Saccharibacillus brassicae: one gene and its partner. The protein of the gene in region 1 binds, or shares a complex with, the protein of each later gene. Links are inferred from orthologs where the notes say so. Each region holds a gene or a part of one and is shown on either strand. Other genes may lie near its edges. The genes, in order: FFV09_RS19005 and FFV09_RS02845.

Region 1 (17,231 bases):
GGAAGATACTGTCGGTCGTCGCTAAGCAGAAGATTGGATCAGCTTTTCCAAAAAGGAGGGTGTACCCATGCAAATTATTGCTTGTACGGAAGAACATCAGGATCGGTTAACGGAAATTTGGCTGCTGTCGGTTCGTCGCACGCTGTCGGACCTTGACCCGAGCGACATCCAGTTCTATGCCCGGCTGTTCCGGGAAGAAATTCTCGACCGGCTGGAAGTGCATGCCGTGCGCGGACGCTTCGGCGGGGAATTGACCGGATTTATCGCCATGAAGGATTCCAAAGTCGAACTGCTCGTCGTGCATCCGCATTACCAGGGTCAGGGCGTCGCGAACGCGCTGCTTGACCATGTGTCGCAGCGCGGCGAATTGGCTGTTGACGTCGGCGATCAGACGCCGGACATTTACGAATTCTACCAAAGCTTCGGATTCGTCGAATCCGGCCGTTCGGATTCGGCCGCTTCCGGCCGCGCGGGATCGACCGTTCATCTGCTGCGTCCGGGCTTGGACGCGCAGACCGGCGTTTCCTGATCCGTGCATGACCGATCATCGCGAGCGTAGGCTGCGGTAGCTTGCTCCGCTTCGGCTGTGCCGGGCGGGCGATCTTCGAGCGTTACCGTCAGGTGCCGCGAGGGCGAGAACGGTAACCGCTGCCCGGCCTCTGCCGAACCGATAACGAACTGCGGCCCGCCGCGGAAGTCCATACCGGATTTCCGCGGCGGGCCTTTTTTTGACCGCTGCCGCCGGAATGAAGCGATCTTCCGGCCTTGCGCGGCAGGCAGGTTCGTGCAGTTCCGCTCCGGCGGCTTCGATTGGACGAAGGATCGTCGATCGAACAGCAGCTGAATCGTCGAAACGCGTTGATTTTGTCGAAATTGTACCGACAAACGATGTCGAAAACCTTTTCCAAATAATTATAAAAAATGGATACCCTAAAAAGGGTTCCTTTGAAGAAACAGGAAAAAATAAAAAAGCGAAACGCTTTAAACAGGCGCTTCGCTTTATTTGCGTAGAAGAGTTAAAAAAACTTGACCGTAGTATAAATTTCCATATTGACAAGATATATAAAGAGGAGTACAGTTGAAGCAAGCACAATATGTCGAATAATATCGAATAACGACGATCTTTTGTCGACAATTATCATTTTAATCGAAATGGGGAATTATAGCAATGAAAGCAACAGGCATCGTAAGACGCGTAGACGAACTTGGACGGGTAGTCATTCCGATTGAACTTCGCAGAACAATGGGTATCGATATTAAAGACGGATTGGAAATTTTCGTGGACGGCGAACGCATTATCCTCAGAAAATACGCACCGACTTGCATCTTCACAGGCGAAGCCGAAGATCTCGTGTACTTCAAAGGCAAAATGGTCAGCAAATCCGCTATCGAAGAATTGATCGACCTGTACCAGGCGGAATCCAAGTAATTTCTCCTTGCTCGCGCTTCAGCGCTTCTCATAGAGTCCGCCGCTTCCTTCCCGGGAACGGCGGGCTTTTTGAGTAAGGGCAAGGGTAGGGTAAGTAAGGGTAAGTAAGGTACGCAGCGGCAAAAAAAGAGGCCCTCTCTCGAAGAGGAGCCTCTTTTTGTCGTGCATTCGATCCGGCGCGCGGACCTCGTTCACGGAATCAGGACTGCGGCGCTTCGACGCTGAGCGCGTAAGTCGCGCGGTCGTTCGTCAGTTCAAGGCGGTCGCCGCTCTGGCTGCCGATCGCAAGTTCGTTGATTCCGATCTCGTACGTATCGCCGGGCAGCGGCACGCTCTCGCCTTCGCCGTTGACGATACTGCCGCTTCCGCGCAGCAGCAGCGCGCGTTCGAGGTAATCGTCGACGGGATTGTCCTGCGGACGCTCGCCGATCTCTTCAAGCTCGAACCGCACGATATCGGTATCTTCGTTTTCTTTTTTCTCGATATGCAGCGTTTGACCCGACTTGCCCTTCAGCCATTCGCTCAAAGCTTCGATCTGTTTGTCCATCTGGGGTCACCCTTTCTTCCGGCAAAGCTTCCCGCTTCGCCTGCGTACTTTCCTTTTACCCCGCCAAGCCTTCAAGCAAACGCCTTATGTCCTGCGGTGTGCCGCGCTTTTTGCGCCTGCCCTGCCTTACTTGGAGTCCTGCAGCCTGCGCGCAAACGGGCGGTAGGCCGCGTAGACGGCGAGCAGGAAGCCTGCGTACAGGCCCAGCACCGTCAGCGTCCTCGGCACGTCGGTGAACAGGTTCTGGCCGACGAAAGCGAATACGAGCATGGCCGGGATTTTGCCGAGCGCGGAAGCGGTGACGTAGATGACCGGCCGAATGTTCAGAAAAGCGGGATACAAATTGACGAGCGCCTGAGGCAGCAGCGGCACGAGGCGGGCGGCGAGAATGACGGGAAACGGGCGGCGTTCCATCATCCGGCCGATCCGCTCAAGGCCCGAATATTTGGACAGCGCGGCGCGCCCCTGCTCCCGGAAAAACACCCGCGCAAGCGTGTACTGCATCAGCGAAGCCGCCGTCACCGCCAGCCAGGCCAGCAGCGCACCCATAAGCGGTCCGTACAGGAAACCGAGCGAACCGATGACGAGCTTGTACGGCAGCACGGGGAAAAAAGCGAACAGGAACGCAAGCGCCAGGCCGGCGCCGGCCGGCAGCGAGACGTCTCCGAGCAAAGCATTCAATTCGTGGCGATAGATCAGAATCGTCAGCAGCGCCGCGGCATACAGGGCGAGCGTAATCCATTTTTTCATGCGGCGTCGCGTCTCCTCTCCGTCCGGGCACGCCGAAACGGCCCCGCCCGGGTTGCGTACTCCGATTGTATGCGATGGACGTCGGGGAAGTCGAGCGGGAGGTGTTGGGACGGCGGCCGCCGTTCGTTTTGCCCGGGCAGCGGGAGCCGGATATACTTGGAAAAGACAGGCTTGACGCATGACGCACAAGGAGAGTGGAAAACGATGAAACGGGAAAAAGAATCCGCGCGCGGAACACGGCCGGGCGGAGCCTACGGCCAAATGGCCGGACCTAACGCGCTGCGCGATCCGCTGTGGGGCACGGCGAACGTGCCGAGCGCGGCGGAGACGAAGCTGTTGCGCACGAACGCGCTGCGCCGGCTGCATTTCGTGCGCCATGCGGGACCGGCGGCGCTGCATACGCAGCATACGTCGTCGCGGCTTCAGCATACGCTCGGCGTGTTCGCGCTGATTGCGCATTTTGCGCCGGACTGGCCGGAGCTGCGGGCGGCTGCGCTGCTGCACGACGTCGGTCACGGGCCGTTCAGCCATGCGCTGGAAGGGGTCGGAGGCTTCGACCATCACCGGCGCTCCGAAGAAGTATTGCATTCACCGGAAATCCGGCAGGCGCTGGGCGGGCTGAACGCGGTCGAAGTGTTCGACCTCATTGAAGGGCTGCGCCCCAATCCGCTGCGCAACGGGGAGTGGGTGCTGCATGCCGATCACCTGGATTCGTGGGTGCGCAGCGCCGCCTCGTTCGGCATCCTGCCGAAACCCGCTCCGGAGCTGCTGCGCGGCTACCGCTTGTCCGGCTCCTCGTATCTCGAAGCGGACCGTCACACCGCCGAGCTGACGCTTCGGCTGATTGTGCACGAAGCGGAGTATCACGCTTCGGCGGACAATATCGGGCCGGTCGCCGTGCTGCGCGCGCTCACGCTGCGCCTGATCGAAGCCGGCGGCCTGCTGCCGGATCGGCTTGGCGACCTCGCCGACGAAGGACTGCTGCATATGCTTCGGCAGCATTCCGCGACCGCCGCGGAGACGGCCCGGCTGCTGGAGCGTCCGCACGAACTTGCGGTCGTCCGCCGGGGCGAGCGGACTTCGGGCCGACGAACTGCCGTCCTATGCGCGGATCGCCGGGCTGAACAAACTGCTCGGCGATTACGCCGTATTCTGGCGGGAGGAAGGAGAATGGGAATGAGGGATAGGATTGGGGGGAACAGGCAGGAAGAGACGAGGATCTATCTGGTGCGCCATGCCCACTCGGCTTACGAACACGGCCGGGAGAGAGAGCGGGGGTTGTCCGAGCAGGGCCGCGCGGATGCGGAGCGGATCGCCCTGCGCCTGCGGAACGAAGGCATCAGAATTTTCGTCTCAAGCCCTTACCGCCGGGCGGTCGAGACGATAGCGCCGCTTGCGGCAGCGGCCGGGCAGCGTGTCGTGCAGCACGAAGATCTGCGCGAGCGTCTCGTCGCGGGCGACTGGGAACTGGGCCCGGAAAATTTCCGGTCCGAGAAGCAGCGCTGCTACGCCGATCTCGATTATCGGCCGCCGGGCGGCGAAAGCAGCCGGGAAGCGGCGGAGCGAGGGATCGCCGTCCTGCGCGGACTGCTGCGGACGCATGCCGGGGAACGGATCGCGATCGGCACGCACGGCGATATCATGACGCTTATGCTGAACGGGTTCGACGCGCAGTACGATTTTGAATTTTGGCGGCGGCTGACGATGCCCGACGTCTACTGCGCTTTGTTCGCGGGCGGCAGATTCGTCCGCGCGGAGCGCATAGAAGGCGACGGATGAATGACCGTCTTCGCCTTGGCACCTGCTGCACTCGCTAAAAGCAAAGGAGGTAACCGATCATGATTTTGGAAGCGGCCATGCTGCACGTCAAGCCGGGACGTACGGAACAATTCGAGCGTGATTTTCGCGCGGCTTCGGTGTATATCGGACAGATTTCGGGGTACCAGGGACACGAATTGCAAAAATGCCTTGAGGACGATCACAAATATTTGCTGCTTGTGCATTGGGAGAAGCTTGAAGATCATACGGAAGGGTTCCGCGGTTCGCCGCAGTATCAGGAATGGAAAAAAATGCTGCACGACTACTACGATCCTTTTCCGACGGTCGAACATTTCGAGCGGGTCTACCCGTAAGGAAAAATAGCCGCAGCGCGGAAAAAGCCTGCCGTTTCTTGATTAAGAAGCGGCGGGCTCCGGGTGTCGGAAACCATGTCCCGGCGCACAGCGTGCCTGACCGCTTAATCCGGATCAAAAGTCAGCATTTTATGCGAAAAAGCCGCTCAAAAAGCAAAAAGCTGACCCGAAGTCAGCTTTTTGCTTCGATTGGGCCTGCCCAAAGCGGATTTTGAAGAAAAAGTGGACCGAAAGTCAACATTTCCTCCAAACAAGCCGTTCAAACAGCAAAATGTGGATTTCAGGTCAGCCTCAGGCAGGAATGCGAGATTTTTTCGACAGCTTGATCCGACCGTATGGGCGGGCAAGGCCGATCTAGAACAAGCTCCAGTCCATCCGCTGCGACAGGCGTTCGAGCAGATGCACGCCGGCGCTGCTGTTGCCTTTGGCATTCAGCGCGGGGCCGACGACGCCGATACCGAGCGCGCCGGGCACGAACGTGAGGATGCCGCCGGACACGCCGCTTTTGGCCGGAAGACCCGCTTTGATCGCGAATTCGCCGGAAGCGTTGTACATGCCGCACGTAATCATGAACGTCTTGGCAATCTGCACGTAGCGGCGCGGGATCAGTTCTTCGCCGCTGACGGGGTCGGTTCCGTCGCCGGCCAGCACGAGCGCCATACGCGCGAGGTCGCGGCAGGTGGCTTCGATCGAGCAGTGGCGGAAATAGACGGACAGCACATTCTCGACGCCTCCGTCCAGCACGCCGTTTTCCACGAGAAAATAACTGATCGAACGGTTGAGGTTGCCCGTCTCGTATTCGGACCGGTAGACCGCTTCATTGACCTGCAGCTCGCTGCCGCCCGCCAGACGGCGGAAAAATTCGAGAATGCGCGCGGATTTCTCTTCCGGCGAAGAGCCTTTGATCATGGACGAGACGGTAATCGCCCCGGCGTTGATCAGCGGATTGAACGGGATGCCCGGCCGCACGAGTTCCAGCTTGAGCATCGAATTGAAGTTGTCGCCGGTCGGCTCCATGCCGACGCGCCCGAATACCGCTTCTTCGCCGTTGTCCATCAGGGCGAGAATGAGGGTGAATACTTTGGAGATGCTTTGCAGCGTAAACGTCGTGTCGCAGTCTCCGGCCGAAGCGGAATTGCCGCTCAGGTCGAGCAGGTGAATCCCGAGCGCGTCCCGGCGCGCTTTGGACAATTCGGGGATATACGAAGCCACTTCGCCGAAAGCCGCTTCCTGCCGGCTTTGCTCCAGCCATTCCGGCAGAAACTGCCGAACTTCGTCCAATCGCGCTTGTTTGTTCGTCATGCACGCAGCCTCCTTTATAGATCGTATCGGATTTTAATATCGGTTCTGAGCAGCGAATCTTGCAGGAGCGGAGGCCCTTTCCGCCGTCGTACGTATCATACCGCAGTCTTCCGCTCATAGACACCTGACATCCAATGTCTGCTTGACTGCCAGTTAGCTCAGCAGTTACAATATTATATACGGTTTCGCGGAACAATGTTCGGCGAGTAAGGCCCAAACGTTCGGAAAAGCGGGATGCGCCCTGACGTACGACGCCCAATGAACGATATGCGAAAAGCGACAAACCGCCCGTTCCTTCGCGAACGGGCTTTATAGGGAGTGGAGATCATGGAGAAACTTCTCGAAGTTAAAGATTTGGCGATTTCATTCAGAACGCGCGCCGGCGAAGTTCAAGCAATCCGCGGCGTCAACTTCCATCTGAACAAAGGCGAGACGCTGGCGATCGTCGGCGAATCCGGTTCGGGCAAAAGCGTAACGTCCCAGGCGATCATGAAGCTGGTCCCTGAGCCGCAAGGACAGTACAAACGCGGACAGATCATGTTCGAAGGCCAGGACCTGATCAAAAAAACGCAAAGCCAAATGCAAAAAATGCGCGGCAAAGAGATCGGCATGATCTTCCAGGATCCGATGACCTCGCTCAACCCGACGATGAAAGTCGGCAAGCAGATCACCGAAGTGCTGTTCACGCACGAAAAGATTTCCGGATCGGACGCCCGCGCACGCGGCCTGGAACTGCTGAACCTCGTCGGCATTCCGAACGCGGAAAAGCGTTTTGACCAGTACCCGCACGAATTTTCCGGCGGTATGCGTCAGCGCGTCGTGATCGCGATGGCGCTGGCCGCCAATCCGAAGCTGCTGATCGCCGACGAACCGACGACGGCGCTCGACGTGACGATCCAGGCGCAGATCCTCGAACTGATGAAGGACCTGCAGGCCAAGATCGGTACGGCCATCATCTTCATCACCCACGATCTCGGCGTCGTCGCCAAGATGGCGGACCGCGTCGCGGTCATGTACGCCGGACAAATCGTGGAAATGGGCACGGCTGCCGAGATCTTCTACGATCCGCGCCACCCGTATACGTGGGGACTGCTGTCCTCGATGCCTGCGCTCGACAGCAACGGCGAAGAGAAGCTGACCGCGATTCCGGGCACGCCGCCCGATCTGCTGCACCCGCCGATCGGCGACGCGTTCGCCCTGCGCAGCACGTACGCCATGAAGATCGATTTCGAGAAAGAGCCTCCGATGTTCCAGGTCTCCGACACGCATTTCGTCAAGTCCTGGCTGCTGCATCCGGACGCTCCGGCGGTTACGCCGCCCGAAGCGGTCCTGCGCCGTCAGCGCAAGCTGGATAACACGTACGACAAGCCGGTTCTGGTTCAGGCTTAAAGATAGACGAATAGAAAAAGGGATGAAGCCGAAAGTATTCGGTCTCATCCCTTTTTTGCCGTTGTTTTTTTGTCGCGAAACTTGAAGTAATACAGCATGGAGGCACTGATATAGAGCACGCCGGTGATGCTGAACGTGATCGCGTAGCCCCAGTAATTGCCGTATGTCGTAATGAGGTAGGACTGCACCGGTCCCATGCTGGCCCAACCGAGCATGAAAGCGGTCTGGGTCAACGAATTGGCGATGCTGCGCTTGCTGTCCGGGATACGGTCGACCATGACGGCGGACTGGATCGGGTTGGCGGCATTCATCAGCGCCTGCCGGAACAAGAACGCGATCGAAGCGACCAGCGCGATATTCGTGAATCCGGTCGTCAGCAGGAACGGAAGCGAGAGCATCTGGAACAGGACGACGGCGCGGACCGGCCCCACTTTTCTCGACAGCGTCGGGCCGATCAGCATGGACACGATCGTCATGATCTGCCCCAGCGAGATCAGCACACTCATCGTCGTCAGCGACACCCCGAACCGGTTCGTGAAGTACAGGTTCAGGTAAGGCACGACGAGGCCGGAACCGAGCCCGATCGGAAGCTGCGCGAGCACGAACCAGAAGATGATGCGCGAGCTTCCCGCATCCTGTGTCCGCGCGCCCGCTTCGCTTGGCACGGAGTTCTCGCCGCCACCCGGCTTGGCCGGAACGGGCGACGTGGCGGGCGGTTCGGACTGCCGGCGGCTCTCCCGGATAAACAGCATGGGCACGAAAGCGGCAAGCGTCGCGACGCCGCCGACGAACAGCGTGAAGCGCAGACTCTCGACGCGCGGGAGGCCGGTATGCTGGAGCCAGTCGGCGAGTACGCCGCCGCCCATGCTGCCGAGCACCTGCGCGGCGAGCATCAGCGAGGAATAAGCGCTGAACAGGGCGAGCCGCTGCGACTTTTTAACGTTTTCGGCCAAAAACGGGATAGCCAGCACCTGGAAGAAGGCCGCGAACACGCCGGAACAGACCGCGAGCAGCAGCAGCATCGGTTCCGCTTCGGCAAACGCGCGCAGCGCGAACACGACGCCGCTGAACAGCGCCCCGATCACGAGCAGCATCTTGCGGCTGAGCCGGTCGCCGAACAGGCCGATCGGGATAAAGATGCAGGCCGTCGCAAGCGACTGAATACTGACGACCCGTCCGTTCATCGCATCGCCGTAACCGATTCCCTGAATGTAGAGATTGTACAGCACGGAGAACATGCCTCCGCCGATCTGGTACAGCAGATTGGCAAGAAAAAACAATTTGACGTTGCGCGGCCAACCGGCGATTCCGGCGGTCAGGCGCCTAAGCGATTCCAATTGCGGACCTCCTTTACAGGTAAACACAACCTTTTTATCTTACCAGTTCGCAAGCAAGGGGGAAAGGAAACGCGTCAGTTCGGCGAAGCGTCGCAGCGGAAAACGCTCTTGACGTTCGCAAAGTCTGCCCCCGATATAGGCAAAGTATAGGCAAAGTCCGCGAAAATAGAATTTTGCCGCTTGGCTCGGTATACTGGAAAAGAAGCCCAAGCCTAATGCTGACAAGCACAACGCTTAACTAACAAGAAAGCGGGGGAACGCCATGAGTTTGAGCGACGACAACCGCAAACGCCTGGAAAAAGTGATCCGGGAATACGATTTTGCGCATGCCGAACCGTATTTGCTCGCCAACGCCAAGCAGACGATCCTCTGGAGCGGAGCGGCGCCCGGCAGCGATCCGGAGATCGGCGGTTCGCGCGCGGGCGGCGAGCCGGATCTTCCGCCCGGCACGCAGTGGCCGCTCGGTGCGTCCGGCGTGCCGCTGACGTTCGTCATGCAGCTGAAGCTTGAAGACGTGCAGGGATTGGACCCCGAACGGCGTATGCCGGAGCGGGGCACGCTGTTCTTTTTCGCCGGGGATTACGATCTGACGGTCGAGCACCGGGTGCTGCATGCGGCGCCGGAGCAGATGCAGGGAGCCGCGCGGCAGTCGCCGCCGGGGCCGACCGCCCATGACGAGTACGCCGGACCGTTCAAGCCGCGCCGCCTCGTCGCCCGGGCGTCGCTTGACCTGCCGGGCTACGCCTATGTCGACGAAGAAGCGACGGAAGACGAGGAGCACGGATGGGAAGAGTACGAAGACCTGGGCTTTGCCCTGCGCGCAGACGAACCTGCCGCGGTCGCGAAAATGTTCGGCTACGCCGAAGGACAGCACGGCGATGACGAATACCGGGCCGCGCTGGAATTGTTCGGCTGCGAATCGACCTACTATCCGGAAGAAGCGATCGACCGCCTGACGGCAGCTTTTGACGGCGACCGGGAGCGGGCGCTGCGGGAAATCGCCGGCATCGTCATGCTGGCGGAGATCGATTCCGATTCGGACGTCGGCTTCATGTGGGGAGACGCCGGCGTGCTGCACTATTTTATCCGCGCGGAAGATTTGCTGGCCGGCCGGTTCGACCGGACGACCTGTTCGTTCTATTCCAGCTAGACCCAGAAGGAGGGGCTCGCCATGACGACGGAACGCGAAGACACGAAACGCGAAGATACGCAGCGCGAAGAACTCGATCCGCAAACGGAAGGCATGCTTGCGGCCGAGCAGGATTTCGGCTTCGCGCGCGTCTACACGATCGAATTGAAATACAAGGAAAAGCCGAATTTTTCGCGCAAACGGCTGTACGAGAAAATGCAGCTCTACACCGGTACGGTCGAACAGCCGGAAAAGCAAAAGCAGGAAGACCGTCTGGTCGTCTGGGAGCCTTCGAACGAAGCGGAGACGGACATGCTGCACTTTTTCCATCTGAATTATCCGGTCACGTTCGCGGACGGCGAAATGCCGGCGCAGACGTCGCTGATGCCGACCAAGAATCGTCCGGCGTCGGCGTACGAAACGGCGATTCAGCAGGCGTGGCATTGGCCGGAAGCGGGCGAAGTCGTAGCGGAATGCCGACATTCCGTGCGTCTGATCGACATGATGGCGTCGGGCCTTGAGCCCGCGCAGCGGCTGCGGCTGCTGACCGGGGCGCTGCGCGCGCTGCTGGAGACCGCTCCGTGCGACGCCGTCTATTTCCGGGAAAGCGACAAGCTGCTGGAGCCGGGCGATTACCTGACGGCGGTCGAAGCGGGCGGCATTTTGTACGGAGCGATGAACGTACGGTTCTTCAATGTGGAAGGGACGGGCAGCGAGCGCAGCGAAAGGCTGATGGACACGGTCGGGCTGGCCGCTCTCGGCGTTCCCGACGTGCAGTGCCATTTCTTCGATCTGGAACCGAACGAGGTGGCGCAGCAGGTGACGAATCTCGGGTATTATCTGTTCAACAGCGGCGACGTGATCAAGGACGGCGAGACGTTCGGCCCGACCGAAGACGTTCGCTGGCGCTGCGAGCATCAATATGCGCTGGCGGGCCCGCATCGCCTCGTGCTGGACGTCGATCCGGGCAGTCCGTATTACGCCGGGCGGCACAAGGCGCCGATCCGGGAATAGCGAATAAGTCAAAATTTTAATAAGTAAAATTTTGCATAACTGTTTCGAATTTGTGTATGGTATGCACGGCCTGTATACTGAAGAAGACAGCTTGGACGAACATGTCTTCCGCGCGGTTTGACGGAGGCCGGGTGTCGGCTGATCGGATACAGGAGAGTGACGCATGCGCAAAATCAAAGTGGTTACGGATTCGACCGTTGATCTGAGCGATCAGGTATTGGCGGAATACGGAGTAGAAATGGTCCCGCTCTCTTTTACCATCGACGGACAGAATTATACGGACCGGGTAGACATTACCCCGGAGACGTTTATCCAGAAAATGATCCATGCCGCCGAACTGCCGAAAAGCTCGCAGCCGGCCCCCGGAACGTTCGTCGAACTGTATGACCGCCTCGGCGCGGAAGGGTACGACGTGCTCTCGATCCATATGACCGGAGGCATGAGCGGCACGGTGCGTTCGGCCGAAATGGCGTCGGAGATGACCGATACGAACGTGACCGTGGTCGATTCGAAATATATTTCAAGAGGACTGGCTTTTCAGGTCGTCGAAGCGGCCAATATGGCGGCGGAAGGCCGAAGCATGGACGAGATTGTAGCGCGGCTGGACGAAGTGCGCGAAGCGACCCGGCTGTACGTCGTCGTCGACACGCTGGAGAACCTCGTCAAAGGCGGCCGGATCGGCCGGGGCAAAGCGCTGATCGGATCGCTGCTGCATATCAAGCCGATCGGCATGCTCAAAGACGGCGTCTACACGCCGGAGTCGAACCCGCGCAGCCACGCCCAGGTCGTGAAGCATCTGGCCCGCGAATTTGCCGAAGACGTGAAGGGACGGACGATCAAAGGCGTCGGTCTCGTCCATGCGGAAGGCAGCAAGCTGGCGGAGAGCCTCAAAGCCAAAATCCATGAACTGACCGGATATACGCAAATCGAGATCGATTACACGACGCCCGTGATCAGCACGCATACGGGACCCGGCGCAATCGGCTTCATGTATTATTACGAGTAGCCTCGATTGAAGACTTCCAACGCAAAAAGCCGTTCCCCCGGGGGGAACGGCTTTTTCGATGATTCCGGCGGTCCGGCGCTTGGCAGCGGTACGGATCAGACCGTTTTCAAATATTGGACGAGCGTGAGCAGCCCTTTGTCGAAGTTTTCGAGATTGAAGTGTTCGTTCGGCGCATGCAGGTTTTCGTCCGGCAGGCCGAAGCCCATGAGCACGACCGGCGCGTTCAGCACGCGGGAGAACGCTTCGATGATCGGGATAGAGCCGCCGTCCTTCGTGAACAAAGCGCGTACGCCGTAGACCGTTTCGTAGGCGTCGGCCGCTTTTTGCAGGAAAGGATGGGACGGATCGATATTGAACGCAAACGCGGTCTCGCCCGGCACGAGCGTCAACTTGGCGCCTGCCGGCGTATGTTCGCGCAGATGGCGTTCGATCTTGGCCAGTACGTCGTGCGGGTCCTGGTTCGCGACGAGGCGGCACGTGATTTTGGCATGCGCTTCCTTCGGAATGACGGTCTTGGTGCCTTCGCCCTGGAAGCCGCCGTAGACGCCGTTCAGCTCAAGCGTCGGCCGGACGCCGGTACGTTCGAGGAAAGAATAGCCTTCTTCGCCGAAGAGGGTATCGAGGCCGAGATCGGCTTTCAATTTCTCTTCGTCGTAATCCATTTTGGACAGCTCGCCGCGCATCTCTTCGGTCAGCGGCAGGACGCCGTCGTAGAAACCGTCGACCAGGACGCGGCCCGTCTGTTCGTCGTGCAGCGAGTTCAGCAGGCTGACGATCGCGTGCAGCGCGTTCGGTACGCCGCCGCCGAACGAACCGGAGTGCAGGTCGGTATTCGCCGTGTTCAGCGACACTTCGATCGAGCACAATCCGCGCAGGCCGGTGCTGATAGCGGGCTTGCCGCGTTCGAGCAGCGAAGTGTCCGAGATCAGCACGGCGTCGGCCGCAAGATCCTGGGCGTTGTCATCAAGGAATTGGACCAGGTTCGGACTCGAAATTTCTTCTTCGCCTTCGATGCACAGCTTGACGTTGACCGGAAGGCGGCCTTCCTGCTTCAGAATCGCTTCCAGCGCTTTGACGTGCAGGAACACCTGGCCTTTGTCGTCGGTTGCGCCGCGCGCGTACAGCTTGCCGTCGCGTTCGCTCGGTTCAAACGGAGGCGTCTCCCACAGGTTCAGCGGATCGACCGGCTGCACGTCGTAATGGCCGTAGATGAGCAGCGTCGGTGCGCCTTCGGCATGCAGATGGTCGGCGGTCAGAATCGGATGCCCGTCGGTCTCGTTCAGCGTGACGTGTTCGAGTCCGGCTGCCGTCAGCGCGTCCTTGAGCCATTCGGCGGCGCGGCGGACGTCTTCCTTGTGTTCGGACAGGGCGGAGATGCTCGGAATGGACAACCATTCCTTCAATTCGGCGAGATGCTGCTCGCGATGACGTTCGAAATAAGTCGTGTACGGGTTCATCGGTTGGAAAATCCTCCTTGTGTGTCTACTGGTGCAGCGAGAAATTGATCGTGCCGACCATCGTTCCGCTGCGCGCGAAAGTCAGTTCGTAAATGCCCGGTTCCCAGTTGGCGTTATCCAGTTCCATTTTGATCTGCTGCGTGGATTCGTCTTCTTCCACCTGCTGCTGCTGGATGACCTGCCCGGTGCTCTCGGAGATGACGGCGAGGATCGCCGTATGGTCCTTCGTCACGCCGGTATCGGGGTAATCCGCGATCGCGTAGATCGGTTTGGTGCGGCTGAACGAAGTGCCGTTGTCCGTGATGGCGGTCCCGTCGCTGCTCAGCGTATGTCCCATCTGAAGCTGGAACGGATTCGCCTGGGGATTCGAACGGGTATAGACGAGGAAAATGACGATGGCGACGATCGCGATGACGGCTACGAGGCCTCCGGTAATGCCTAACGCTTTTTTCTGTGCTGCATTCATCTATTTGTTCCTCCTCGGAATTCGATTCCGTTATTCAGTATACGCCATACCCCGGTCCTCCCGCAAAAAGAATGGAAAAGGACCTGTCCACAGGGACAGGTCCGGAAAATCGGAAGCGTCTTGAAACGTTCCCGCTGCAGGCGATCGGCTGCGCAGTCGGGATTACCCGATTCTGCGTCCGCTTCGTCTGCGCAGCAGATAAACCTGGTTGCGCAGCGAAAGATGGAAAAGAATGCTGTTCATCAACTCCGGATTATCCTCCCGTTCGACTTCTCGGATGCGCTGCTCTTTGACGGGGTCCGGACTGAGTAAAAACTCGGTCATCCACAAAGCATTGTTCGGTCTGCCTGTCATAACGGTCCCTCCTCGAAATTTGGGGTGAGGTGCGGTAGGTCTTGTAGTTATTATACGCCTCCCGCACGGAAAAAGATGAATGCAGGATTAAATTTATGGCGCTAAAAGCGCCTTTATTTGTTCGGCGTCCCAAGCCGTGAACGAACCGTTCGCCGAACCGGCGTAAATCGCTCCGCCGTCCGCGTTCAGCAGTCCTTCCGGCGGCGTCGGTCCACCGTCCTCGCGCACCGCGAAGAAGCCGTCGATCCGGGCGCGCAGCCTGCCGTCGGCCGCGTCGAAAGCGAGCAGATCCGGGCCGTAAGGCAGCAGCAGATGCGGACCGAGCGGAATAAAGCTCCCCGCCTGCACGAAGTCCTGCAGGCCGGTCAGCGCGTAGTCCGCGGTCTGCGTCTTCCACAGCAGTTGTCCGTCTTCGGCGGACAGCGCCGCCGGCACGCCGTTCAGCAGCACGTACAGGCGGTCTTCGACGAGCAGGGGGCGCGAAGCGCGGCCCGGCACGGACCAGATTTCGCGCTGGGCCCGCGTATCGTAGAGCACCGACTCGAACAGCGAGCCGGAGTCGTAATCCGCCGTATCGACAGCGCGCCGGATCAGCACGTTCCCGTCTGCGAGCGGGTCGGCCCGCTCGCTGCTTCGAAGCGGATAGCGGCCGACGATGTCGCCGTTCGCCGTATTGAGCCGAACCCGCTCGCCGCCGAACGTTACCCAACGCGTCCCGTCGGGCCGCGCGAAGAGATCGCCGCCCGCGCCCTGCGGGTCAAGGGCTTCCGGATCGGACGCTTCTTGATTAAGAGCTGTCTTATCAAGGGCTGTTTCACTAAGGGCTGTCTCATTAAGGGCCGTCGCGTTGGGGGCTTGCGCCTCCAGAGCGTTCGGATCGGACGCTTCCGACCGAGCGTCCCCGCCGGGCGGCTGGGCATGCTCATCGGTCTTGAGGCTCCAGACCGGCCGGCTGCTGACCGGGTCGAGCGCCTGAATCCAGCTGCCCTGCCGGATCAGCACGTACGGATCGCCGGAACCGGCGTTGAGCACGGTGTACGGATCGGCGAACGTCTTGGTCCAGCGCACCTCGCCGGAGCGCTCGGCGATCGCGGTCAGCGTGCCTCTGCCGGCCGGGCCCGGCTGCGTGCCGAGCAGGGCGGAAGTGCCGGCCGCGAATACGCGCGCCGAAGCGCCGCCGGGAGCTTCGCGGCTCCAGCGCACCGCTCCGTCGCTCAGCCTAAGGCTGCGCAGCGTCGCCGGGGCATCCGACTGCGGATCGGCTTCGCTCAGCGCAAGGACCGAACGGCCGTCCGCGCCCGGCACGACGGCCGGCAGACCTCCACCGGTGCTTCGCTGCCACAGTCTCTCGCCGCTTGTTCGGTCCAGCGCGGTCAGCGTGCTCGCCGCAAGGGCGCCGCCCGTCGCCGGGCCGCCCTGGCTGCCGTGCACGAGCAGCACGCCGTCTGAGGCGGCCGCCAGCGATTGGACGTCGAGCGGCGACTGCGACCGCCAGAGCGGTTCGGGCGAAATCGAGCGCGCGAGCGGCAGATTGCGGAAATCGTACTTGAACGCGTACGGCGGCTGGGCGGAGCGGATCTGCGCCTGCGCGGCGTCGGACTTCGGCAGGATACGGTCCCAGCCGAGCAGCGTGCCGGCTTCGTCGAACGAGACGGTCAGCTGCTCGGACTCGTTCTCGTACCGCCACAGCGTGCCGCGCTCTGCACTTTCCGGCGGTCCGGACAGATGCCGGACATGGGGAAGGGGCAGGCGCGAATACGGTTCGCCGAGCAGCTCCAGCACCCGCTGCTGCGGCATGCCGGGCTGCAGCGCCGTCTCCGTCAGGCTGCGCGCCAGATCCGCGGGCACTTCGGAACCGGCCGCAAGCACGCCGGACGCTATCGGCTGCGCGCTCGCGACGCCGGCGCCGTCGACCCACAGCAGCGCCGGACGGACGACCGCGCCGTCGGCGTAGCCCGGTTCGGCCGGCAGCGACAGGCCGTACCCATCGCCGAGGCATACCGCCGATACGGCGCCCGACGGAGCAAGCGAAGCCGGCCAGGTCTGCTGGCCGCCCGGGAACAGGCGCAGCTCGGCGTCCGGCTTGAGGCGCAGCAGAACCGGAGCGGAGTCTTCCGCCAAAGCCGCCGCGCCGCCTGCGTAGCCCAGCGGCACGTACGCGGTTTGCCCGAGCGGCGTGACGACCTGCAGCAGTTCGCCGCGGCGGCCGGTCACGGTGAGCTTCGCGCCGGGCTGTTCGTAGTAGCTGACGCCGAGCGAAGCGCGGTCGCCCGCGATCGGCGGCGCTGCGTAATAAGGCGCGGACTGCTGCAGCGTGATCGTCTCACCGGCTGCCGGAAGCCGCTGCTCCTGGGCGGTCGGCACGGCCGCGTAAGCGGGATCGACCGCCGCGGGCAGCAGCAGGAGCGGCAGGCACAGCGCGGCGCCGATCCGGGCTTTGGCGGTTCCGGACGGTTTCGCGGCCGGGCGATTTTGTTTATTTGTAAGTGCCGCTTCGAGCGGCTTCTGTATGGACGAACGTTTCACTATGTACGACCTCCCCGAATGCTTGAACGTTGGAATGCTCTCTTTTTTACATTAGACGCTTTTTATACGTTTTAGACGCTTCGCAGCGCAAAAAAGTTCATGAACCGGCAAAAAAAGGAGGCTGCGCAGCCCCAGCTCGCCGAGCGTTCGCGGGAGACGCCCCTGCAGGCGCCTATTCGTCGTTTGCGTTCAAGCGTAGTATAATGGAAAAATCAAAGAGGCCGGAAGGGAATACGTTCCCTTTTTGGCGGTGGGAGGGAGAGGCGATGGTACACAAGATCAAACGGAGTTCGCCCCTTCCCGCGGGACAAAAAGCCGACGGGCTGCATTTCATGCTGTCGGGCACGGCGGGAGACTATCCGCCCGTCGTGTTCGAACACGGCTGCGGCGTCT
Region 2 (7,991 bases), 3.8 Mb from region 1 along the record:
AGACTTCTCGACTGTAGGCGTCAAAGCCGTTGACGAGAACACGCTTGAAGTTACGCTGACGAACCCGACTCCTTACTTCCTGGGTCTGACTTCGTTCTACACGTTCTACCCGGTTCACCAAGCAACCGTTGAAGGCAACGAAGCTTGGGCAGCCGATGCAAGCACGATGGTAACAAACGGACCGTTCACATTGACGACCTGGACGACAGGTTCCGAAATGGGCTGGACCAAAAACGAAAAATACTGGGATGCGGCCAACATCAAGCTGACGAACGTAACAGCTTCGATCGTAAACAGCGGCGCAACCGAAACCGCTTCGTACCAAGGCGGCGAAATCGATTACGCGGGCGCACCTACCGGCGAAATCCCGACCGACCAAATTCAACCGCTCTCGCAGCAGTTCGCTGACGAGTTCAAATTGACTGACATCGCTTCGACGTACTACTACGAGTTCAACACCAAAGAAAAACCGTTCAACAACGTCAAGATCCGTAAAGCCTTCGCTATGGCGATCGATCGTCAATCCCTGATCGACAACGTAACGAAAGCCGGACAAACGCCGGCATACGGTTTCGTACCGACTTCGATCGCAGGACTGAACAACCAATCGTTCCGCGACGAGCATCCGGACAGCGAATACTTCAAGGAAGATGCGGCACAAGCCAAAACGATGCTTGAAGAAGGCATGAAAGAAGAAGGCTACACCACGCTTCCTCCGATCACTCTGCTCTACAACACAAGCGAAAACCACCAGAAGCTGGCCCTGGCCGTAGCCGACATGTGGAAAACGAACCTTGGCGTTGAGATCGAAACGAAAAACGAAGAATGGTCCGTATTCCTGGAAAGCAGAAAAACGGGCAACTTCCAAATCGCTCGCGCAGGCTGGTCTGCCGACTACAACGATCCGATGACTTACATGGATATGTTCGTAAGCGGTGGCGGCAACAACAACACCGGCTATGCGGACCCGGCTTACGACGCTCTGATCGACGGCGCTTACAAAGGCGGCAACGATCCGGAAAAACGTATGCAGGATATGGCTGCAGCCGAAAAAATGCTGATCCAAGACAACATGGTTATCATGCCTGTCTACTACTACACGCAGGCGTCGCTCACCAAGCCTTACCTCAAAGGCGTAACGACTGACTTCTCCGGTGCTATCAACTTCACTCGCGCTTATCTGGAACAACAATAAGATTCCCGCTTTGAAAGTTGAAAGAAGATCGACCAAAGTTAAATAAAGGCTCGGGATATATGTGGATTCCCATATATATCCCGATTTTTTTGCATGTTCGCTAAACTTCCATTTTTGCTCTTGCTTAACCAGTAAATAGGGTTGAATATAATGAATATGCAACTATACATTCAAGATATTAGGTGACATTTCGAGCAGGACCAGAATGAAGGAGGAGAGGTACGCAGATGGCACGGTATATAACCAGTAAACTTCTATATACGCTGCTTTCGCTGTTTATTTTGATAACGGCGACGTTTTTCTTGATGAAAGCTATCCCGGGCGATCCGTTTATGTCCGAAAAAGAAGTTCCCGCTCCGATTCGTGCACGTTTGGAAGCGCAGTACGGACTGGATAAACCTCTCATGACGCAGTACGCGAACTATCTCGGCAACATCGTGCAGGGCGACCTGGGCATCTCGATGAAAAAGCTGAATCAGGAAGTATCCGGCATTATCGGTCAGACGTTCGGCGTTTCGCTGCGTCTCGGTCTGATTGCCGTTGTCGTGTCGACGATCGTCGGGGTGACCCTCGGTCTGCTCGCCGCTCTCTACCATCGAAAATTCATCGACAGTATGGTCATGGTGCTCGCCGTCATCGGCATAGCCGTGCCGAGTTTCGTGCTGGCCTCGCTGCTGCAGTACGCACTCGGCCTGAGGCTGGACTTGTTCCCGATCACGGGCCTGCGCAGCCCGCTCGGCTATGTTCTGCCGGTTATCGCGCTCTCGGCCGGACCGATCGCTTATATCGCGCGCCTCACCCGTTCGAGCATGCTCGAAGTGCTGCACGCCGATTACATCAAAACGGCCAAAGCCAAAGGCTTGAAATGGCCGGCTATTCTCTGGAAGCACGTTATCCGCAACGGCATTTTACCGGTCGTCACTTACGTGGGACCGATGACGGCCAACATCATTACCGGTTCCGTCGTCGTGGAACGCATCTTCGGTATCGGCGGCATCGGCAAAGTGTTCGTCGACAGCATCACTAACCGCGACTACACGTTGATCATGGGCATCACGCTCTTCTACGGTATCATTTTGATGGCGGCTCGTTTCGTTACCGATATCGTTTACGTCCTTGTCGATCCGCGTATCAAATTAACATCGGGTAAGGAGGGCTAAACCAGTGTCTAACGAAAAAAACTTAAACAAACAGCCTCTTCCCGCTTTGACGGCGGCCGATTTCGAGTCTGTCAACGTTAACGAACGCGAATCGGAAGTTATCAAACGCGAAAGTCTTACGGCTTGGCGCGATACATGGGAACGCCTGCGCAGAAACAAAGTCGCGATGAGCGGCCTCGTCGCGCTCGTCGTCATCATTATCGCTTCCATCTTCGGTCCGCTGGTCTCCTATTGGGTACACGGTTACGATTACCAGACGAACGACCTGTTGGCGACCAACAAGCCGCCTTCCGCGCTGCACTGGTTCGGAACGGACGATCTGGGCCGCGACATGTTCGTCAGAACGTGGTCGGGCGCACGGATCTCCCTGATCGTCGGTATCGCTGCCGCGCTGATCGACCTGCTGATCGGCGTCATCTACGGCGGCATCATGGGTTACTTCGGCGGCCGCGTCGACACGATCATGAACAAGTTCTCCGAAATTCTGTACGCGATTCCTTACCTGCTCGTTACGATCCTGCTGCTCGTCGTATTCAAGCCAAGCTTGGGCACGATCATCCTGGCGCTGACGATTACGGGTTGGATCAATATGTCGTGGATCGTCCGCGGCGAAATCATGAAATTGAAAAACCGCGAGTATGTGCTCGCTTCCCGCTCGATGGGCGCCGGTACGGGCAGACTGTTGTTCCGTCACCTGCTGCCTAACGCAAGCGGCCCGATCATCGTCACGCTGACGCTGTCGGTTCCGAACGCGATCTTCGCCGAGTCGTTCCTGAGCTTCCTCGGTCTGGGCGTTCAGGCTCCGATCTCCTCGCTCGGTTCGATGGTCGAAAACGCTTTGACCGGCTGGATGTTCTATCCTTGGCGGATGCTGTTCCCGGCTGTTCTGATCAGCATCATCATGCTGGCGTTCAACCTGCTGGGAGACGGCCTGCGTGATGCGCTCGATCCGTCGCTCAAAAACAAATAATTCGCAGATCCTAAAGTGAAGGAGGCGTCAGCCATGAGAACAGAACTCGGCAAAAACCTGATTGAGGTTGAAGGACTGAAGAAGTATTTTAATGTAGGAAAAGGCAAAGTGCTCAAAGCGGTCGACAACTTGAACTTCTCCATCCGCGAAGGCGAGACGCTGGGTATGGTCGGCGAATCCGGCTGCGGCAAGTCTACGGCGGGCCGGACCATTCTGCGCCTGTACGAGCCTACCGGAGGAAGCGTGCGGTACAACGGAACGGATATTTACAAACTGCCGCCGAACAAGATGAAAGCGATGCGCCGCGATATGCAGATGATCTTCCAGGATCCTTACGCCTCGCTGAACCCGCGCTTCACGGTGTCGGACATTATCGGCGAAGCGCTGGATATCCACAAAATGGCGGGTACCGGCGGCGAACGCAAAAAGCGGATCGAAGAGCTGCTGGATCTGGTCGGCTTGAACACCGATCACGCTACGCGTTACCCGCACGAATTCTCGGGCGGCCAGCGTCAGCGGATCGGGATTGCCCGCGCACTCGCGGTCAATCCGAAATTCATCATCTGCGACGAGCCGATCTCGGCGCTTGACGTCTCGATTCAGGCGCAGGTCGTCAACTTGCTGCAGGAACTGCAGGAACGTCTCGGCCTGACCTACCTGTTCATCGCGCACGATCTGTCGATGGTTAAGCATATCAGCGACCGCGTGGCCGTGATGTATCTGGGTAAAATGGTGGAACTGGCGGAGAGCGAAGAGCTGTACAGCAATCCGATCCACCCGTACACCAAATCGCTGCTGTCCGCGATTCCGATCGCGGACCCGGAAGTCGAATCGCAGAAAAAGCGTATTCTGCTGACGGCGGAAGGCGGCGGTCCGATCCGTTCGGCCGGCGAGCAGAGCGAAGAAACGGCGCTGGTCGAAGTTTCTCCGGGACACTGGGTCGCCATGCCTCACTAAAAGATTGAACGTTTGATCGAAAATAGCGGCAGGACGGACCCTGATCTTATTAATCGGGAACCTTCCGCCTCGCCGCACGCTCTGTCCGCCTTTGAACGGACAGGGTTCAGCCGTCTTTCCGAAGCGCACGCCGCTTCGGGAAGACGGCTTTTTGTTTGGTTCGGCGCCGGACTTTTATCCGAATCGGCAGAAAGTGGCTTTGACGACTTGAGAGCGATTGGGTACAATCAAGAAGGGTTTAAGCAGATAGCAGACAGGAGGCAAGGCCAGACATGAATGTCATTCCGCAGGCGCTTCGCAAGGGTTCGGCCTTGGGAGAAGATTATGTGCGCGGACAGCACGCGCATAACTTATACGAATACGATTTAGAGGATGCTCAGGCGCTTCGGCGCAGAGCCGAATGGCTGGATGCCCCGCACCGGCCGCAGGCCGATCGCCAAGCGCTGGTGAAAGTGCTGAGCGCCTATAATGCCAAATATAACGATCATGAAGCGGTGCATAGCTCGATCGCGACGCTCGCCGACGAGCGTGCGCTCGTCGTAGTCGGCGGCCAGCAAAGCGGATTGTTTACCGGTTCATTGTTGGTCATCTACAAAGCGGCGACGATCGTGAACGCGGCGCGGCTCGCCGCGCAGCAGCTCGGGCGCGACGTCGTGCCGGTATTCTGGATCGCGGGCGAAGACCACGACTGGGACGAAGCGGACCATACGTATGTGCTGACGCCGGAACTGGAAGTGCGCCGGCTGCGCATGGAATCGTGGCATGACGGCAAGTCTTCCGTGAGCGATGTCGAAGTGACGGCGGAGAAATGGCAAGCGGTCATCGCGGAGCTGGAGCGGGTACTGGCCGATTCGGCGTTCAAAAGCGAGCTGCTTGATATGCTGCGCAGCGAACTGCCGCATTCGATCAGTCTGAGCGAAGGATTCGCCCGTCTGATCGGCCGTCTGTTCGGCCGCTACGGCCTAGTGCTGGTCGATTCGGCCGATCCGTCGCTGCGGCAGGTGGAACAGCCGATGTTCCGGCGGTTGATCGAACGCAACGACGAGCTGGAAGCGGCGTATCTGACAGCGGCCGCGCGGATCGAAGAAGCGGGCTACGAGCAGCAGGCGCAGGCCGCCGAAGGCGCGGCCAACCTGTTCTATATCCATGAAGGGCAGCGTCTGCTGCTGTTCAAGCAGGACGGCAAATTCGTCGATCGGCGCGGCACGGTTATCTTGAGCCGGGACGAACTGCTGGAACGCGTGGAGCGATGTCCGGAATGTTTTAGCAACAACGTACTGACCCGTCCGCTTATGCAGGATTATTTGTTCCCGGTGCTGTATGCGGTGCTCGGCCTCGGCGAAGTCGCCTATTGGGCCGGAACCAAAGACGGTTTCGAAGCGGCGGATATGCAGATGCCGATTTTGCTGCCGCGCATGTCGTTCACGCTCGTCGACGCTTCGACGAAGAAATATATGCAGGCGTACGATCTGAGCTTCGAAGACGTCATGGAGCGGTTCGGCGAGCGCAAGGAAGCCTGGCTTGCGGAGCAGGACAAGCTCGGCACGGACGGGCTGTTCGAGCAGACCAAAGCCGAATTCGAGCAGCTGTACGCGCCGCTGATCGAACGGATCGGCGAGCTGCATCCCGGCCTTGCCGACCTGGGCGAGACGAACCGCGGCAAGATCATGGCGCAGATCGACTTTTTGCAGGGCAAGACGAAGCAGACGATCGCCCGGCAGAACGAAGCGGAGCTGCGCAGATGGGACCGCATTTACAAAACGCTGTTCCCGCTCGACCGTCCGCAGGAACGCGTCTATACCGTCTTTTACATGCTGAACCGTTATGGCCCCGACTGGATCGACGATTTGATGCGGATCGAGCCGGACCTGACGGGAGCGCATCGCATCATCGAAGCTTGACCGGTTCGCGAATCGCGGATCGCTTTACCATTACGCAAGCGAAGCGGAGGAAAACCTATGAGTTCGTTGGCCAAGCAAAACAGCATTATCGCGGATATCAATCTGGCACCGGAAGGCCGCCTGAAGATCGACTGGGCTTCGGCGCACATGCCGGTACTGAATCGTATCCGGGAGCAGTTCGAACGCGATCAGCCTTTTAAAGGACTCAAAATATCGGTCTGCCTGCATCTCGAAGCCAAAACGGCTTACCTGGCGAAAGTCATTCAGGCCGGCGGCGCGGAAGTGACCATTACGGGCAGCAATCCGCTCTCCACGCAGGACGACGTGTGCGCGGCGCTGGTCGAAGACGGCATTACCGTATTCGCCAAGTACCAGCCGGCTCCGGGTGAGCTCAAAGCGTTGAATATCAAAGCGCTCGAAGCGAAGCCGGACCTGATCATCGACGACGGCGGCGATCTGGCCACGATTTTGCACGGAGAGCGTCCCGACCTGCTGGCAACGATTCGCGGCGGCGCGGAAGAGACGACGACGGGCATCATCAAGCTGCGTTCGCTCGAAAACGAAGGCACGCTCCGCATTCCGATGATCGGCGTCAACGACGCGTTCTGCAAATCGCTGTTCGACAACCGTTACGGCACCGGCCAATCGGCGTGGGACGGCATTATGCGCACGACGAACCTGATCGTGGCCGGCAAAACGGTCGTCGTCGTCGGCTACGGCTGGTGCGGCAAAGGCATGGCGATGCGCGCGCGCGGACTCGGGGCGAACGTGATCGTGACCGAAATCGATCCGATCAAAGCGGTGGAAGCGCATATGGAAGGCTTCCGCGTCATGACGATGCTCGAAGCGGCGCCGCTCGGCGACTTCTTCATTACGGTGACGGGCAACAAAGCGGTCATCGCCGGCGAACATTTCGACGTCATGAAAGACGGCGCGATTTTGTCCAATGCCGGACACTTCGACGTCGAAGTCAGCAAGCCGGACATGGAAGAACGTTCGGAATCGATCCGCACGGTGCGCAAAAACATCGAAGAGTACCAGTTCAAGGACGGCCGGAAGATCTACCTGCTGGCCGAAGGCCGCCTCGTCAATCTGGGCGCCGCGGACGGACATCCGGCGGAAATCATGGACATGACGTTTGCGCTGCAGGCGCTGTCGCTGCGTTACATCAACGAAAATTACGAGGAAATCGGCCGCCATATGATCAAGGTGCCGTACGAGCTCGACGAGCAGGTCGCCCGCTACAAACTGGAAAGCATGGGCATCCGGATCGACGAATTAAGCGAGATGCAAAAAACGTATTTGCAGAGCTGGAACGTCTAAATCGTCATCCAAAAACAGGTCGTTTCTCCCAAATCAACCGGGAGAAGCGGCTTTTTTCTAATTATGAAAGAGCACAAAGACAGAAAAAACGTCAAATACGGCGAAAAAGCGTGAAATTTGCGGAAGGACTTTGATTTTGGGCGTGTAATCCATTATGCTGTAAGTGGCGGGAAGTGGTACAAAGTGGAGGGAAAAGGACGAAGGGTGGGTCTGACGATGTTTATGGGCGAATACCGGCACAACATCGACGATAAAGGCCGCCTGATCGTCCCTGCCAGATTCCGGGAGAAATTGGGCTTGCGCTGCATCGTGACCCGGGGTCTGGACCAATGCCTTTTCGTTTACTCCGAGCAGGAATGGGAACTTCTCGAACGCAAACTGAACAACCTGCCTTTGATGAAATCCGACGCGCGGGCTTTTACCCGGTTTTTTTTCTCGGGCGCGGCGGAATGCGAATGGGACAAGCAGGGAAGAGCCAACCTGCC

What was found.
Region 2: the proteins of FFV09_RS19005 (region 1) and FFV09_RS02845 are in contact, whole or in part, in a cryo-EM structure (PDB 8Z21), measured with the Escherichia coli proteins. The link is inferred for Saccharibacillus brassicae from one-to-one orthologs.

The regions. Positions count from the first base shown.
Region 1 is NZ_CP041217.1:4,544,692-4,561,922, forward strand. The notes cover bases 5,682-8,518. They hold FFV09_RS19005 (ABC transporter ATP-binding protein), read left to right. Parts: upstream 5,682-6,487; coding sequence 6,488-7,549; downstream 7,550-8,518. Other genes in these bases: glsA (glutaminase A), read right to left, coding at 5,682-6,160; FFV09_RS19010 (MFS transporter), read right to left, coding at 7,594-8,518. In the rest of the region: FFV09_RS18965 (GNAT family N-acetyltransferase), read left to right, coding at 68-529; FFV09_RS18970 (hypothetical protein), read left to right, coding at 729-1,082; FFV09_RS18975 (AbrB/MazE/SpoVT family DNA-binding domain-containing protein), read left to right, coding at 1,169-1,429; protein YmzB, read right to left, coding at 1,629-1,976; FFV09_RS23885 (TVP38/TMEM64 family protein), read right to left, coding at 2,103-2,726; FFV09_RS18990 (histidine phosphatase family protein), read left to right, coding at 2,931-4,505; FFV09_RS18995 (antibiotic biosynthesis monooxygenase family protein), read left to right, coding at 4,565-4,858; more of glsA, read right to left, coding at 5,213-5,681; more of FFV09_RS19010, read right to left, coding at 8,519-8,886; FFV09_RS19015 (DUF1963 domain-containing protein), read left to right, coding at 9,149-10,036; FFV09_RS19020 (DUF4261 domain-containing protein), read left to right, coding at 10,058-11,029; FFV09_RS19025 (DegV family protein), read left to right, coding at 11,193-12,035; FFV09_RS19030 (dipeptidase), read right to left, coding at 12,131-13,492; FFV09_RS19035 (hypothetical protein), read right to left, coding at 13,518-13,958; FFV09_RS19040 (hypothetical protein), read right to left, coding at 14,121-14,312; FFV09_RS19045 (outer membrane protein assembly factor BamB family protein), read right to left, coding at 14,406-16,838; FFV09_RS19050 (alpha/beta fold hydrolase), read left to right, coding at 17,105-17,231. UniProt on the Escherichia coli protein: Part of the ABC transporter complex OppABCDF involved in the uptake of oligopeptides and of the ABC transporter complex MppA-OppBCDF involved in the uptake of the cell wall murein tripeptide L-alanyl-gamma-D-glutamyl-meso-diaminopimelate.
Region 2 is NZ_CP041217.1:712,654-720,644, reverse strand. What follows is about bases 565-3,388. They hold FFV09_RS02845 (ABC transporter permease), read left to right. Parts: upstream 565-1,422; coding sequence 1,423-2,355; downstream 2,356-3,388. Other genes in these bases: FFV09_RS02835 (ABC transporter ATP-binding protein), read left to right, coding at 3,359-3,388; FFV09_RS02840 (ABC transporter permease), read left to right, coding at 2,402-3,325; FFV09_RS02850 (peptide ABC transporter substrate-binding protein), read left to right, coding at 565-1,195. In the rest of the region: more of FFV09_RS02850, read left to right, coding at 1-564; more of FFV09_RS02835, read left to right, coding at 3,389-4,282; bacillithiol biosynthesis cysteine-adding enzyme BshC, read left to right, coding at 4,555-6,183; FFV09_RS02825 (adenosylhomocysteinase), read left to right, coding at 6,241-7,506; division/cell wall cluster transcriptional repressor MraZ, read left to right, coding at 7,723-7,991. UniProt on the Escherichia coli protein: Part of the ABC transporter complex OppABCDF involved in the uptake of oligopeptides and of the ABC transporter complex MppA-OppBCDF involved in the uptake of the cell wall murein tripeptide L-alanyl-gamma-D-glutamyl-meso-diaminopimelate.